Regions from separate parts of the Lelliottia sp. RD5 genome, predicted to be linked through region 2. Evidence: predicted binding sites of a transcription regulator. Region 2 holds the regulator's gene; each other region holds the start of a gene.
The links. Region 2 encodes LexA, which represses DNA repair genes until DNA is damaged. Its sites were predicted from a motif close to TNCTGTATGTACATACAGNA; they were not measured.

Region 1 (5,442 bases), on a different contig from region 2:
CAAACCGGCGATAGACGCCGCCGCACCGCGATAACCGTGGCTAATGGAGGTGGTCATGGTATTGATCGCGCCAGAACCCGGTGAAAGGCTCAGGATAATGGATGTCAGCAGGTAAGCGAACCACCACTCGAAGGTCATTTGAAACTCCCGAATCGTCTATTTTTATGCCACAATACGCTATTGTCAGCGCATTTTGTGATGCGTCACGAAAAAACGATATTCCATGGCTTACAGGGGTGGAAACCCAATGTTTCAGCAGAAAAAGGACTGGGAAACACGCGAGAACGCATTTGCTGCTTTCTCCATGGGGCCGCTGACCGATTTCTGGCGTCAGCGCGAAGAAGCCGAGATCATGGGCGTGGACAATGTCCCGGTTCGCTTTGTGCGTTTTCGGGATAGCAAAAACGATCGCGTGATCGTCGTGTGCCCCGGTCGTATTGAAAGCTACGTTAAATACGCTGAACTGGCTTACGACTTGTTCCATCTTGGTTTTGATGTCTTCATTATTGACCATCGTGGGCAAGGGCGTTCCGGGCGTTTACTGTCGGACACGCATCGTGGCCACGTTGATCATTTCAGTGATTATGTCGACGATCTCGCCGCGTTCTGGCAGCAGGAGGTGCAGGCAGGCCCGTGGCGTAAACGTTATATTCTTGCGCACTCTATGGGGGGCGCGATCGCCACGCTGTTTTTACAGCGCTATCCCCAGCATCAGTGCGACGCCATTGCGCTCACTGCGCCCATGTTCGGCATCGTCATGCGTTTTCCGGACTGGATGGTGCGCCATATTCTCGACTGGGCTGAGGGCCATCAGCGCATTCGCGAAGGCTACGCTATCGGAACCGGACGCTGGCGCGCGTTGCCCTTTGCGATTAACGTGCTGACACACAGTCGGCAACGTTATCGCCGAAATCTGCGTTTCTATGCCGATGAACCGCGTTTGCGCGTGGGCGGCCCGACGTATCACTGGGTGCGTGAAGGTATTCTCGCGGGTGAGTCTGCGCTGGCAGGCGTGGGTGACGATAATACGCCGACATTATTGATTCAGGCAGAAGAAGAGCGTGTGGTGGATAACCGCATGCATGAACGCTTTTGCGAATTGCGCGCTGCGGCGGGTCACCCTTGCGAAGGGGGAAAACCGCTGGTCATAAACGGTGCGTTCCATGAGATCCTTTTTGAAAAGGACGCCATGCGCTCAGTCGCGCTAAACGCCATTGTTGAATTTTTCGACAGGCATAACTGATTTTCTATTGAGGTTAAATTCTCCTATGTACCAGGTTGTTGCATCTGACTTAGATGGCACGTTACTTTCCCCCGATCACACCTTATCGCCGTACGCGAAAGAGACCTTAAAACTCCTGACCGCGCGTGGCGTGAATTTTGTCTTCGCGACGGGTCGCCACCATGTTGACGTCGGGCAAATCCGCGATGGCCTGGAGATTAAGGCGTACATGATCACCTCCAACGGTGCGCGCGTGCACGACACTGATGGCAATCTTATTTTCACTCACGATCTGGATCGCGATATCGCGGCCGATCTGTTCGGCGTCGTGCATGACAACCCGAAGATCGTCACTAACGTCTATCGCAACGACGACTGGTTTATGAACCGTCACCGCCCGGATGAGATGCGTTTCTTCAAAGAAGCGGTATTTAACTACACGCTGTATGAGCCCGCTTTACTGGAGCCGGAAGGGATCAGCAAAGTGTTCTTCACCTGCGATACCCACGAAGAGCTGCTGCCGCTGGAGCAGGCGATTAACGCGCGCTGGGGCGATCGCGTGAACGTCAGCTTCTCCACGCTGACCTGTCTGGAAGTGATGGCGGGCGGCGTGTCGAAAGGCCACGCCCTGGAAGCGGTTGCCAAACGCATGGGCTTTGAGCTGAAAGATTGCATCGCCTTTGGCGACGGCATGAACGACGCAGAAATGCTCTCCATGGCGGGTAAAGGCTGCATCATGGAAAACGCGCACCAGCGTTTGAAAGATCTGCACCCGGAGCTGGAAGTGATCGGCACCAACGGCGACAACGCCGTGCCGAATTATCTGCGTAAGCTGTTTCTTGAGTAATTGCCCTAACGTCTCGACTGATTAATTAACGCTCAGTTGTCAACTGAAGAGTCCGCTACAATGCCTGTCCTTCTTCCTGAGAGACAAGCATTGTGGCGCTACTCATTATCACCACTATTCTGTGGGCCTTCTCGTTCAGCCTGATCGGTGAATATCTCGCCGGGCATGTCGATAGCTATTTCTCCGTGCTGATGCGCGTGGGGCTGGCGGCGCTGGTGTTCCTGCCCTTTCTGCGTCTGCGCGGACAAACGTTCAAAACCATTCTGCTGTATATGCTGGTGGGCGCGATGCAGCTCGGCGTCATGTATCTGTTCAGCTTCCGCGCGTATGTCTATCTGTCGGTCTCAGAATTCCTGTTGTTCACCGTGCTGACGCCGCTCTATATCACGCTAATTTACGACCTCCTGAGCAAACGGCGTTTACGCTGGGGCTACGTGCTGAGCGCGCTGCTTGCGGTTGCGGGTGCGGCGATTATTCGCTACGACAAAGTGAGCGATCACTTCTGGACCGGGCTGATGTTCGTTCAGCTCGCTAACATCAGCTTTGCGATGGGTATGGTTGGCTACAAACGCCTGATGGAAACCCGTCCGATGCCGCAGCACAATGCCTTTGCATGGTTCTATATAGGGGCGTTTATCGTCGCCGTCGTGGCGTGGTTTATGCTGGGTAATCCGCAGAAATTGCCGACGACCACGGTGCAGTGGAGCGTGCTGATTTGGCTGGGCGTTGTGGCGTCAGGGCTGGGCTACTTTATGTGGAACTACGGCGCTACGCAGGTAGACGCCGGAACGCTGGGCATTATGAACAACGTCCATGTGCCCGCTGGCCTGCTGGTGAACCTGGCCATCTGGCAGGAACAACCGCACTGGCCGAGCTTTATTATTGGGGGAGCGGTGATCCTGGCTTCACTGTGGGTGCATCGCCATTGGGTCGCTCCGCGCTCCGAACAAACGGCAAATGGTCGCAAGCGTGATTCCGCGCTGAACGAATAAACGCTTCCGTGACCGGCTGACGCTGCTCGCCATCGCGCACGGCGGAGTACAGCCGGCTCCACAATCCCTCGCCCAGGGTTTTAGTGACCACCAGACCCTGGCGCTCAAAACTCTCTACCACCCAATGCGGCAGCGCTGCGATACCCATCCTGGCTGCCACCATCTGAATCAACAGCAGCGTGTTATCGACGCTTTTCAGGTTCGGGCTGATGCCCGCCGGTTGCAGGAAATGCCGCCAGATATCCAGACGACTGCGCTGCACCGGATAAATCAGCAGCGTTTCGGTCGCCAAATCTTCCGGCGTGATACGCGTTTTTACTGCTAACGGATGATCCGGAGCCAGCACCAGACGCACTTCATAATCAAACATCGGCGAGTAGTGCAGCCCGCTGCGCGGCAAAATATCGGACGTCATCACCAGATCCAGTTCGCCCTGCTGAAGCGACGGCTGCGGGTCAAACGTCATACCCGATTTAAAGTCCATCTCCACCTGCGGCCAGTGCTGGCGGAAATTCTCTAGCGCTGGCGTCAGCCACTGAATACAGCTGTGACACTCAATGGCGATGCGCAATTTCGTTTGCTGCGGTTCATTGCAGGACTGCAGCGCGGTAGCGATCTGCGGCAATACCTGGTTGGCAAGCTGGAGCAAAATTTCACCCTGCGGCGTAAAGCGCAGCGGCTGGCTCTTACGCACGAACAGACGAAAGCCAAGGCGTTGTTCCAGATCGCTGAACTGGTGTGACAGCGCGGATTGCGTCTGGTGCAGCGTGGCCGCCGCCGCCGCGAGCGACCCGCAATTCCGCAACGCTTGTAGCGTTTTCAGGTGTTTTATCTCGATCATGAAAGTCCTTCACTTCGCCATGAGTATTTTGCGCTTGAGGAATATACAGTAACCGCCAATTATGGATGTGTAAACATCTGGACGTCCAAATCCTTCGTCTTTTAAATTTATGGTGCGTTGGCTGCGTTTACTCACCCTGGTCACTTACTCATGTAAGCTCCCGGGGATGCGCAAACTTGCCGCCTTCCCTAAATTCAAAATCCATCGGATTTATAAACATTTAGAGGAATGACACATGACTGTAATCAACCACACTCTCGGTTTCCCTCGCGTTGGTTTGCGCCGCGAACTGAAAAAAGCACAAGAAAGTTACTGGGCGGGTCACTCCACCCGCGAAGAGCTGTTGGCCGTTGGCCGTGAGCTGCGCGCTCGTCACTGGGATCAGCAAAAACAGGCAGGCATTGATCTGCTGCCGGTGGGCGATTTCGCCTGGTACGACCATGTTCTGACCACCAGCCTGCTGCTTGGCAACGTGCCGGCTCGTCATCAGAACAAAGATGGATCGGTGGATATCGACACCCTGTTCCGCCTGGGCCGTGGCCGTGCGCCAACCGGCGAGCCAGCGGCGGCGGCAGAAATGACCAAATGGTTTAACACCAACTACCACTATATGGTTCCTGAGTTTGTGAAAGGCCAGCAGTTCAAACTGACCTGGACACAGCTTCTGGATGAGGTGGACGAAGCGCTGGCGCTGGGCCACAACATTAAGCCGGTTTTGCTCGGGCCGGTGACGTATCTGTGGCTGGGTAAAGTGAAAGGCGAGCAGTTTGACCGCCTGGGCCTGTTAAACGACATTTTGCCGGTATACCAACAGGTGCTGGCTGAACTGGCAAAACGCGGCGTTGAGTGGGTACAAATCGATGAGCCCGCGCTGGTGCTGGAGCTGCCGCAGGCGTGGCTGGAAGCGTTTAAACCGGCTTACGACGCGCTGACGGGCCAGACCAAACTGCTGCTGACCACCTATTTTGAAGGCGTCACGCCGAATCTCGACACCATCACCGCGCTGCCAGTGCAGGGTCTGCATGTGGATCTGGTTCACGGCAAAGATGATGTGGCTGAACTTAACAAACGCCTGCCGTCCGACTGGCTGCTGTCTGCGGGCCTGGTGAACGGGCGCAACGTCTGGCGTGCCGATCTGACGGAGAAATACGCGCAGATTAAAGACATCGTCGGCAAACGTGATTTGTGGATTGCCTCTTCGTGCTCCTTGCTGCACAGCCCAATCGATCTGAGCGTCGAAACGCGACTGAATGCGGAGATCAAAAGCTGGTTCGCCTTCGCACTGCAAAAATGTGAAGAGCTGGCCCTGCTGCGTGATGCGCTGAACAGCGGCGACACCGCGAAGCTGGTCGAGTGGAGTGCGCCGATTCAGGCGCGTCGTCATTCGACTCGCGTGCATAACGCGGCGGTGGAAAAACGTCTGGCGGCAATCACCGCGAATGACAGCCAGCGTGAAAACGCCTACGCAGTGCGTGCCGAAGCGCAGCGTGCGCGCTTCAACCTGCCCGCGTGGCCGACCACCACGATCGGTTCTTTCCCG
Region 2 (5,442 bases):
TCGAGCTGTTCGGTCAGCTGTTCGCGTGTCAGTGAGCGCTGACGAGAGGCCAGAAGCGCGGTACAGCACAGGTTCATGGCGTTAGCCGCGCCCGCGTTGTTAATACGCACCATCAAATCGGCAGCGATATTGTTCACTGTAGGCGTCAACCACGCCGGGCGAATGGCTTCGATCGGATCGATAGATTCTCGCCATTCCGGCACATGCTGGTTCAGATACGTCATCAGCGGCATCGGTTCGCCAAAGTTTACGTAGCCCTGACCGAGATTACGCAGCTTGCTCAGACCACGCAGCATCTGCGGTAAGCTCTCTTTTTCTTTTGTCGCGCCGCGTAGCTCTTTAGCGTACGTGCCCACTTCCATTACGTGTTCGTAACCAATGTAAATCGGTACCAGCGTAATCGGACGTGTGCCGCCGCGAAGCATGGCCTGAATGGTCATCGAGAGCGTCCCGGTTTTCGGGTCGAGCAGACGGCCGGTGCGGGAGCGACCCCCTTCAACAAAGTATTCGACGGAATAACCACGGCTGAACAGTTCGCCCAGATATTCGCGGAACACCGTTGAATAGAGCTTGTTGCCTTTAAAGGTACGACGAATAAAGAATGCGCCCAAACGACGGAAAATCGGACCTGCTGGCCAGAAATTCAGGTTGATCCCGGCAGCAATATGCGGCGGAACCAGCCCCTGATGATAGAGCACGTAGGAGAGCAGCAGATAATCCATGTGGCTGCGGTGGCAGGGCACGTAGACAATCTCATGACCGTCGTGGGCCAACTGGCGCACACGCTCGGCGTTATGAACGTTAATCCCCTGGTACAGACGGTTCCAGGTGAAGCTCAGAATACGGTCAGACAGTCGGATCATCTCGTAGGAGAAGTTCGCTGCAATCTCTTCCATCAGTGCGATAGCGTTTTGCTGCGCTTTCTCATGAGAGATTTTCTTGCTTCGCGCTTCGTCTTCAACCGCGCGGGCAATCGCTTTGGACGCCAGCAGTTTGTTGAACAGATCCTGACGCGCGGGCAATCGTGGCCCCACAGCCGCTAAACGCTGACGGGCGAAGTGCATACGCGCAACGCGTGCCAGTTTTTGGGCAATAATTTTATCGGTACCGTGCTCATCAGCCATGCGTCGTAACGACACAGACGGCGAGAAACGAACAAAACTATCGCGACCCAACCATGACACGGCAAAGAATTTTTGCACGCCGTTAAGCATGCGCAATGGCGGATTCTCGTCGCCTTTTTGACGCCCTGGACGACGACCAAACATGATCGACACTGGCACCATCTGGACGTCCAGATCGGGGTTACTGCGGTGCAGATCAAGATAGTCGTGGAACAGTTTGATCGACTCTTCTTTCGGCGTGTAATAGGTAAACACGCGCGGCCCGCCGTGGATAAACACATAGCGAGGAAGGAGAGTGCCGTCGATCTCCAGGGGTTCCAAAGGATCCGGTAAATCGTGCGCCAGACATTGGGCGCGCAGCGTCAGTAAGTCTGCCTTCGAGTTATAAGGCAAAACGTACATAATAGGGCGCGAGGTATCGAGCCCTAATTCCAGCGCAGGTTCCGCCGGGATAGACTTACTTTTTACCAGTACGCTTAATGGTAAATTAAGTAATTTGTAGTAAATTCGTGGCCAGCCGGACATAAACGATGTAAAGCCTCTGGTTAATAATGCAATTGCGGCGCAAGGATAACAGAAAGCGCGCAAGATTTCTGTTGTTACCCGTCATACTTCAGGCTGCTGCGAAACCCGCTGCAGCCCTTGTTACTGACGTCAAATCTAATAAAAGGTTCTTTTAATGGCCAATAATACCACTGGGTTTACCCGAATCATCAAAGCAGCCGGATATTCATGGAAAGGTTTCCGCGCAGCATGGATAAATGAAGCCGCCTTCCGGCAAGAAGGCGTTGCCGCCATTATTGCCGTGATTATTGCGTGCTTCCTTGATGTCGATGCTATCACCCGCGTACTTCTCATCAGCTCCGTGCTTTTGGTGATGATAGTGGAGATTCTCAACAGCGCTATCGAAGCCGTTGTTGACCGTATTGGTTCTGATTTCCACGAGCTTTCTGGTCGTGCGAAAGACATGGGCTCTGCCGCTGTACTGCTGGCGATTATCATCGCTGTCATTACCTGGGTCACTCTCCTTTGGTCACATTTTCGATAAGCTTTCAGGAATCGAATAAGTCTCTGGTTTTTTGTGCAGTTTTTGATTCCAAATTCGCCTTTGACTGTATATACTCACAGCATAACTGTATATACACCCAGGGGGCGGAATGAAAGCGTTAACGGCCAGACAGCAAGAGGTGTTTGATCTCATCAGGGATCACATCAGCCAGACGGGAATGCCACCCACGCGTGCGGAAATCGCTCAGCGCCTGGGCTTCCGTTCACCAAACGCCGCTGAAGAGCATCTTAAAGCGCTGGCACGTAAAGGTGTGCTTGAGATTGTTTCAGGCGCGTCACGCGGTATCCGCTTACTGGTGGAAGAAGAAACGGGCATCCCTCTTATCGGTCGCGTTGCGGCGGGTGAGCCGTTGCTGGCACAGCAGCACATTGAAGGCCACTATCAGGTCGATCCGGGTATGTTCAAGCCGAGCGCAGATTTCTTACTGCGTGTTAGCGGTATGTCCATGAAGGATATTGGTATTCTGGACGGCGATCTGTTGGCTGTTCATAAAACTCAGGATGTGCGTAACGGACAGGTCGTGGTTGCGCGTATTGACGACGAAGTGACGGTTAAGCGCCTGAAAAAACAGGGCAACACTGTGCAACTTCTGCCTGAAAACAGCGAGTTTTCTCCAATTGTGGTGGATCTGCGCGAGCAAACCTTCTCTATTGAAGGACTGGCGGTTGGCGTTATCCGCAACGGTGAATGGCTGTAATTTCTCTCTGACAGGCTGCGCCATCCGCGCAGCCTGGCTGTCTTATCTCGCTTCCGGTAATTTCCTATGTCTCTGCTGACAACTTCAGACAAGGCATTATGGCGTCTTGCGCTGCCAATGATTTTTTCCAATATCACCGTTCCTTTGCTTGGACTGGTGGATACGGCCGTCATTGGACATCTGGATTCTCCTGTTTATTTAGGTGGCATCGCGATTGGCGCGATGGCGACCAGCTTCCTCTTTATGCTGCTCCTGTTTTTGCGCATGAGCACAACCGGACTGACAGCCCAGGCTTTTGGCGCGAAAGATCCCGTTCGCCTTGGGCGGGCGCTGGTTCAGCCGCTGATCCTGGCATTAGGTGCCGGGCTGCTGATTGTCGTATTGCGTGCGCCTCTCATCGATCTGGCGCTGCATATCGTCGGCGGCAGCGAGGCGGTGCTGGCACAGGCGCGCCGTTTTCTGGAAATTCGCTGGCTCAGCGCCCCTGCATCGCTCGCTAACCTCGTGCTGCTTGGCTGGTTGCTCGGCGTGCAATATGTCCGTGCCCCGTTCATTTTGCTGGTGGTGGGGAATATCCTGAATATCGTTCTCGATCTGTGGCTGGTGATGGGTTTGCATATGAATGTGCAGGGTGCCGCACTGGCAACCGTCATCGCGGAATATGCCACGTTCCTTATCGGCTTATGGATGGTGAAACGCGTGCTGGTGATGCGTGGCGTCACACTCGCGCTGCTGAAAAATGCATGGCGGGGCAATATGCGCAAGCTGCTGGCGCTGAACCGCGACATCATGTTGCGCTCTTTATTGCTCCAGCTATGCTTCGGTGCGATGACCGTATTGGGCGCGCGTCTTGGGCCTGAGATCGTTGCGGTCAACGCGGTGCTAATGACGCTGCTGACATTTACCGCCTACGCGCTGGATGGTTTTGCCTATGCCGTTGAAGCGCACTCCGGTCAGGCTTTCGGTGCGCGACAGGCCGGGAAATTACAGGAGGTCTGGCGAGCCGCCTGCCGTCAGTCCGGGCTGGTCGCGCTGGTGTTTGCGCTAATTTACGCTCTTTTTGGCGGGCATATCGTCGCGCTACTGACGTCATTACCTGAACTACGTGAGCTGGCACGGCACTACATTTTCTGGCAAGTGGTGCTACCGGTGGCGGGTGTCTGGTGCTATTTGCTGGATGGCATGTTTATTGGCGCAACACGGGGTGCAGAAATGCGCAATAGCATGGCGGTAGCCGCGGCGGGTTTCGGTTTGACGTTGCTCACCGTTCCCTATTTGGGAAACCAGGGTTTGTGGCTGGCACTCGCTGTCTTTCTTGCTCTGCGAGGCCTCTCGCTGTGGGTTATCTGGCGACGTCACTGGCGCGAAAACAGCTGGTTCTCGTAGCGGCTTCTTTTGTCCAGATGGTTAAAGATTCTGAATATCGAAACGACTGCCGAATCCTTGTCTACAATTATTATCACGTCCAGCAGGAAATGAACGTAACGGACGATACAAATTTACGTGATAACCGAACGATGAGGACATGATTATGAATAAAGACGAAATCGGCGGTAACTGGAAGCAGTTTAAAGGTAAAGCGAAAGAGCAGTGGGGTAAGCTGACTGACGATGATATGACCATCATTGAAGGTAAGCGTGACCAGCTGGTCGGTAAAATTCAGGAACGTTACGGTTACCAGAAAGATCAGGCCGAGAAAGAGGTCGGTGATTGGGAAAAACGTCACGATTATCGCTGGTAGGCAATTCCGTAGCGAAAGGTTCTACCCGAAAGTACAAGGACGTACTATCCCTGAGGGCGGCTTAATGGCCGCCCGCTTTGCATTTTAGCGCGGCTTCTTTTTCACATGAATAGAGTGATCGTGCTGACACGCGTCCTGATGGCTACACGCTTCTACTTCCACACAGGCTGAACACAGGCCATGTGCTTCAATCACATTATGACGTAGCGCAAAGCCCATTTTTGCCGCCAGCGTATGCATAATGTCTTCAACCCCTTCCGCCGCTTTTTCCTTCACTGCACTACATCGATCGCAGATGAACATCGCAGAGGTGTGCGTCGGCTGATCGAACAAATGGCAAAGCACATAGCTATTTGTTGATTCCACTTTATGCACAAAGCCCTGTTCCAACAGGAAATCAAGCGCCCGGTAAACCGTAGGCGGTTTAGCCTGCGGCTCGTTAACACGCAGCAGATCAAGCAAATCGTAGGCGCTGATCGCGTTTTGTTGCAGGCTCATCAAACGCAAAACTTCAAGGCGCTGCGGGGTCAGGCGCACATTGCGTTGCGCACAGAGCTTTTCAGCTTGCACGAGCAGCTCCTGCGTTGTGGTCTTATCCATTTGCACCTCGAATAGTAGTCGGCCGGAAAACCCTCACTTTATCATGTTCTGTCAAAAACGCCGAGATCCCACGCGGTGTGCTATACCTGACGCAACGCAACATGGGGAGATAAACAATGAAAAGACCTGACTGCATTCAACACTGGCGTGACGTCGAGGGGGCTGACGATTCAACGTACCCGGACAGTGACGAACGCTTTGCGATTGGTGC
Region 3 (5,442 bases), on a different contig from region 2:
ACGGCAATGAAGCCATTCATGTTGATGAGCTCGAACCCGGCAACAAAAATATCCTGATGAATACCGGTGGGACATTGCTGAATATTTTATGGCTGATCTTCTTTGGCTGGTGGTTGTGCCTGATGCACATCGCCGTAGGTATTACACAGTGTATTACGATTATCGGTATCCCGGTTGGGATTGCCAACTTCAAGATTGCCGCTATCGCTCTGTGGCCTGTTGGTCGACGCGTAGTGGCCGTAGAAGTTGCCCAGGCTGCGCGTGAATCCAATGCCCGCCGTCGTTTTCAGTAAATAAGGATACGCCACCCACATGCTAAGCCCATTGCTTCGCAGATACACATGGAACAGTGCCTGGCTCTATAACGCCAGGATTTTTATCGCGCTTTGCGGTGCGGCGGCGCTGCCGTGGTGGCTCGGCGACGTTAAGCTCACCATTCCGCTGACGCTCGGCGTCGTTGCAGGTGCACTTGCCGATCTTGATGACCGTCTGGTTGGGCGCTTGCGAAACCTCGTGATTACCCTGGTGTGCTTTTTTATTGCCTCCGCGTCGGTCGAGCTGCTTTTCCCATGGCCCTGGTTATTCGCCCTCGGGTTGATGATTTCCACCACCGGGTTTATTTTGCTGGGGGCACTTGGGCAGCGCTATGCGACGATTGCGTTTGGCGCGCTGCTGATCGCGATTTACACCATGTTAGGCATATCGCTGTATGACCAGTGGTATCAGCAGCCACTCCTGCTGTTAATGGGGGCCATCTGGTATAACATGCTCACGCTGACCGGGCATCTCCTATTCCCGATTCGCCCGTTGCAGGACAATCTCGCCCGGAGTTACGAACAGCTGGCGCACTATCTGGAACTCAAATCCCGACTTTTCGATCCTGATATAGAAGAAGAGAGTCAGTCGCCGCTATACGATCTCGCGCTGGCAAACGGAGAGCTTGTCGCCACGCTTAACCAAACCAAAGTTTCATTACTTACCCGCTTACGTGGCGATCGCGGTCAGCGCGGAACACAGCAAACACTGCACTATTACTTTGTCGCTCAGGATATTCATGAGCGTGCCAGCTCATCACATATTCAATACGCTGCGCTGCGCGAGAAGTTCCGTTACAGCGACGTTATGTTCCGCTTCCAGCGACTTCTTTCGATGCAATCTCAGGCTTGTCAGCAACTGGCTCGTTCCATTTTGCTGCGAACGCCGTATCAACACGATCAGCGATTTGAGCGCGCTTTTACTCATCTTGACGCCGCTTTGGATCGCGTTCAGGCAAGCGGTACATCGCCAGATCAGATGAAAGCCCTCGGCTTTTTGCTGAACAATCTGCGAGCCATTGATGCGCAACTCGCGACAATCGAGTCGGAGCAGGCATTGGCGATGCCGGGTCATGACACTGAAAACCAACTTGCCGATGATGGGATGCACAGTGTTTCAGATATATGGCTGCGTTTGAGCCGCAACTTCACCCCCGAGTCAGCACTGTTTCGGCATGCAGTGCGGATGTCCGCCGTACTTTGCACGGGTTACGCATTTATCCAAATAACGGGCTTACAACATGGTTACTGGATTCTTTTGACTAGCCTGTTTGTCTGTCAGCCCAATTATAATGCTACACGTCACCGGCTGGCGTTGAGAATCATCGGTACCCTTGTGGGTGTCGCCATTGGGCTTCCTGTGCTCTATTTTGTCCCCTCAATTGAAGGACAATTGATCCTTATTGTGATTACCGGCGTCCTGTTTTTCGCATTTCGTCACGTCCAGTATGCGCACGCCACGATGTTCATCACCTTGCTGGTTTTGCTTTGCTTCAACCTGCTAGGTGAAGGATTTGAAGTCGCTTTGCCACGGGTGATCGACACGCTAATTGGCTGCGCTATTGCCTGGGCGGCCGTGAGCTTTATCTGGCCTGACTGGCGTTTCAGGAACTTACCGCGCGCACTGGATCTCGCAATCAATGCGAACTGTCGCTATCTTGACGCGATTCTTGAGCAGTACCATCAGGGCCGCGACAACCGTCTGGCATACCGTATTGCCAGACGCGATGCTCATAACCGTGATGCGGAACTGGCCTCTGTCGTCTCAAATATGTCAACGGAACCCCGTGCAACGCCAGAAATTCGCGAGGTAGCCTTCCGACTTCTGTGTCTAAACCATACCTTTACCAGCTATATTTCAACCTTGGGTGCGCATCGCGAGCAATTAACCAACCCCAATATTCTCGCCTTGTTGGATGACGCTGTATGTTACGTTGATGATGCGCTTCATCATCGACCCGCGGATGAACCACGCGTACAAATGGCGATAGACGAACTCAGCCAGCGCATTGCGCATTTTGATCCCGGTACAGACAGCAAAGCTCCGCTTATCCTCCAGCAAACAGGTCTGCTTATTGCTCTTCTGCCCGAGATCTGCCGACTACAACAACAAATCGCTACTTCCCGGAATGATTATCAGACCTTACAGGAAGCGCATTAAACCACTCATTAAGCTCCCGACGCCTGGCTGTCGGGAGCGCCGCCTCATGTAGCCCTTCGATTGCCCCCGCAAGTGCAAACAAGACCTTAATGCCAAGGTGCTTATTTTTGGCTCTGATCTTCAGCCAACTTTCTTCAGCTCCAAGTGTACGGAGCATAATTTCACTGGTAATACCCGCTTCGTAGAGGAGAACTTCAATCGGAAAAGTCAGGTTGGGCAAATCTTTTAGCCTGCGCCGATTATCCCGCTCGACACGTTCCTGTCGTGCTGCTTTTAATGCAAAGCTGGAAAGTTGCAGGAGCTTTTCCCGATCTTGCCAAAGTCCGTCGTCCACACGGTAATAGTTCAACAGAACAGGCCTGCCACGTTTTACCAATTCCAGATAGGTCGGATTATGTTTTACACAGTACTGCGCACTCTCTTCACACGCTCGCAGATACAGTTCGCCCTCAGACACCATGGCAAACACAGCCTCATTTACCGCCAATGTATAGCCACCAAAAAGTGCCCTATGATGGATATCACCCAAAGATGAGAGGTATTCCTGGGATTTATAGATCCGTTCGTATGATATCTTTTTCATGATATTATCCTTTAAAATCATGCAGTAACAACGCTATTAATTACTATCGGATCCGCTAGCAGAAAAATAGGCAACTTATTGTCACTCGGCAAGATGAATTTACGATATTGGCCGATCTCGAACGAAATTTGCGAGGCGCTTTCCGAAATTGAGGTTGATCTTTAGTCATACAGGGGTTACTGTATATTCATACAGTAACTACAGGGCTGGAATGATTATGCACACTTCAAGCTATGCAAATCGCTCAACATCTTTTTCTCCATCCAAGGGCAATGACACGCAAAATACTTTCGGGCGTGTTTCGACCGGGATGATAAGTGAAGTGGTTTATCGTGAAGACCAGCCCTTGATGACACAGTTGCTGTTGTTGCCGCTATTACAGCAACTCGGCCAGCAGTCACGCTGGCAGCTGTGGTTAACGCCAAAGCAAAAATTGAGTCGCGAATGGGTCCAATCTGCTGGATTACCGCTCGCAAAAGTGATGCAGATTAGCCAACTGGCCCCCTGCCATACGGTAGATTCAATGATTCGTGCATTGCGCACCGGGAATTACAGCGTGGTGATTGGCTGGCTATCAGAAGAATTAACGGAAGATGAACATTATCGTTTAGTGGAAGCCGCCGAAGAAGGTAACGCGATCGGCTTAATAATGCGTCCGATTCATCCCGATTCTCTCGGCAGAGGACACCTTTCTGGGCTAAAAATTCACTCTAATTTGTATCATTAAGTAAATTTAAGATTTTTCCTGGAACTTTTTTTGACAGTTGGACAGCCGATTGGTTCCATAAGAAAAAACTTCGTCAAAGCCTGTCTGGCGCGGTTTCCCTTAATTTTACAGCATAAAATCCGCATTCAAAATGTTAAATATTGTGTATACGGAGCTTTTTTTTTCATATGCCTGACGGAGTTCACACTTGTAAGTTTTGAACTACGTTGTAGACTTTACATCGCCAGGGGTGCTCGGTCTAAGCCGAAGATATCGGTAGAGTTACTAGTTTGAGCTCGCCCCCCGGTGAAGGATTTAACCGTGATTTCTCGACGAGATCTTCATGGCGATTTTTGGATGATAACGAGGCGCAAAAAATGAAAAAGACAGCTATCGCGATTGCAGTGGCACTGGCTGGCTTCGCTACCGTAGCGCAGGCCGCTCCGAAAGATAATACCTGGTATGCAGGTGGCAAACTGGGCTGGTCTCAGTTCCACGACACTGGCTGGTACAACAGCTCCCTGAACAACGATGGCCCAACTCACGAAAGCCAGCTCGGTGCAGGTGCGTTTGGTGGCTATCAGGTTAACCCGTATGTTGGTTTTGAAATGGGTTACGACTGGTTAGGTCGTATGCCATACAAAGGCGACAACGTTAACGGCGCATTCAAAGCTCAAGGCGTACAGCTGACCGCTAAACTGGGTTACCCAGTGACCGACGATCTTGACGTGTACACCCGTCTGGGCGGCATGGTATGGCGCGCTGACTCCAGCAACAGCGAACGTGGCGACGACCATGACACTGGCGTATCTCCAGTATTCGCTGGTGGCGTAGAGTGGGCAATGACCCGCGATATCGCTACCCGTCTGGAATACCAGTGGGTTAACAACATCGGCGACGGCAACACCGTTGGTGTTCGTCCTGACAACGGCATGCTGAGCGTAGGTGTTTCCTACCGTTTCGGCCAGCAGGAAGAAGCAGCGCCAATCGTTGCTCCAGCTCCGGCACCAGCTCCGGAAGTACAGACCAAGCACTTCACTCTGAAGTCTGACGTTCTGTTCAACTTCAACAAAGCAACTCTGAAACCAGAAGGTCAACAGGCACTGGATCAGCTGTACACTCAGCTGAGCAATCTGGATCCTAAAGACGGTTCAGTAGTGGTTCTGGGCTTCACCGACCGTATCGGTTCTGACGCTTACAACCAGGGTCTGTCCGAGAAACGTGCACAGTCTGTTGTTGATTACCTCGTGTCTAAAGGTATCCCAGCTAACAAGATCTCTCCACGTGGTATGGGCGAATCTAACCCAGTGACCGGCACTACCTGTGACAACGTGAAACCTCGCGCTGCACTGATCGACTGCCTGGCACCAGATCGTCGCGTAGAGATCGAAGTTAAAGGTATCAAAGACGTTGTAACTCAGCCTGCGGCATAAGTTATCGTCTTATAAAAAAACCCCGCCATGCGGGGTTTTTTATTATCTAACGAAACGTAATTTACGATTTTTTTCCAAGCATCGCCTGAAGATCGTTTTTCAACGTAGACATCTGGTTGGCATATTTCTCTTTATGCTCAGCATCTTCAATCAACTGTACGACCGTCTCAGAAAGCGTTTTACCCCGACGTTGAGCAAGCCCGGCTAATCGTTGCCAAACCATGAACTCAAGATCGATTGATTTC

Region 1: metR (HTH-type transcriptional regulator MetR) is a predicted target of LexA. The motif match lies at 3,934-3,953, and genes of this name have one in related genera.
Region 3: sulA (SOS-induced cell division inhibitor SulA) is a predicted target of LexA. The motif match lies at 3,236-3,255, and genes of this name have one in related genera.

The regions. Positions count from the first base shown of each region.
Region 1 covers NZ_JBVYHQ010000011.1:55,486-60,927, forward strand. Annotated here, with positions in the region: gene rhtB (homoserine/homoserine lactone efflux protein) at 1-138, opposite strand, end outside; gene pldB (lysophospholipase L2) at 248-1,243, shown strand; gene yigL (sugar/pyridoxal phosphate phosphatase YigL) at 1,269-2,069, shown strand; gene AC0LWE_RS21360 (carboxylate/amino acid/amine transporter) at 2,162-3,061, shown strand; gene metR (HTH-type transcriptional regulator MetR) at 2,949-3,902, opposite strand; gene metE (5-methyltetrahydropteroyltriglutamate--homocysteine S-methyltransferase) at 4,138-5,442, shown strand, end outside.
Region 2 covers NZ_JBVYHQ010000005.1:34,593-40,034, forward strand. Annotated here, with positions in the region: gene plsB (glycerol-3-phosphate 1-O-acyltransferase PlsB) at 1-1,649, opposite strand, end outside; gene AC0LWE_RS15845 (diacylglycerol kinase) at 1,804-2,172, shown strand; gene lexA (transcriptional repressor LexA) at 2,282-2,890, shown strand; gene dinF (MATE family efflux transporter DinF) at 2,957-4,276, shown strand; gene AC0LWE_RS15860 (CsbD family protein) at 4,422-4,631, shown strand; gene zur (zinc uptake transcriptional repressor Zur) at 4,716-5,231, opposite strand; gene AC0LWE_RS15870 (cupin domain-containing protein) at 5,348-5,442, shown strand, end outside.
Region 3 covers NZ_JBVYHQ010000001.1:1,156,412-1,161,853, forward strand. Annotated here, with positions in the region: gene AC0LWE_RS05880 (YccF domain-containing protein) at 1-293, shown strand, start outside; gene yccS (YccS family putative transporter) at 313-2,475, shown strand; gene AC0LWE_RS05890 (TfoX/Sxy family DNA transformation protein) at 2,432-3,058, opposite strand; gene sulA (SOS-induced cell division inhibitor SulA) at 3,276-3,785, shown strand; gene ompA (porin OmpA) at 4,142-5,197, shown strand; gene matP (macrodomain Ter protein MatP) at 5,259-5,442, opposite strand, start outside.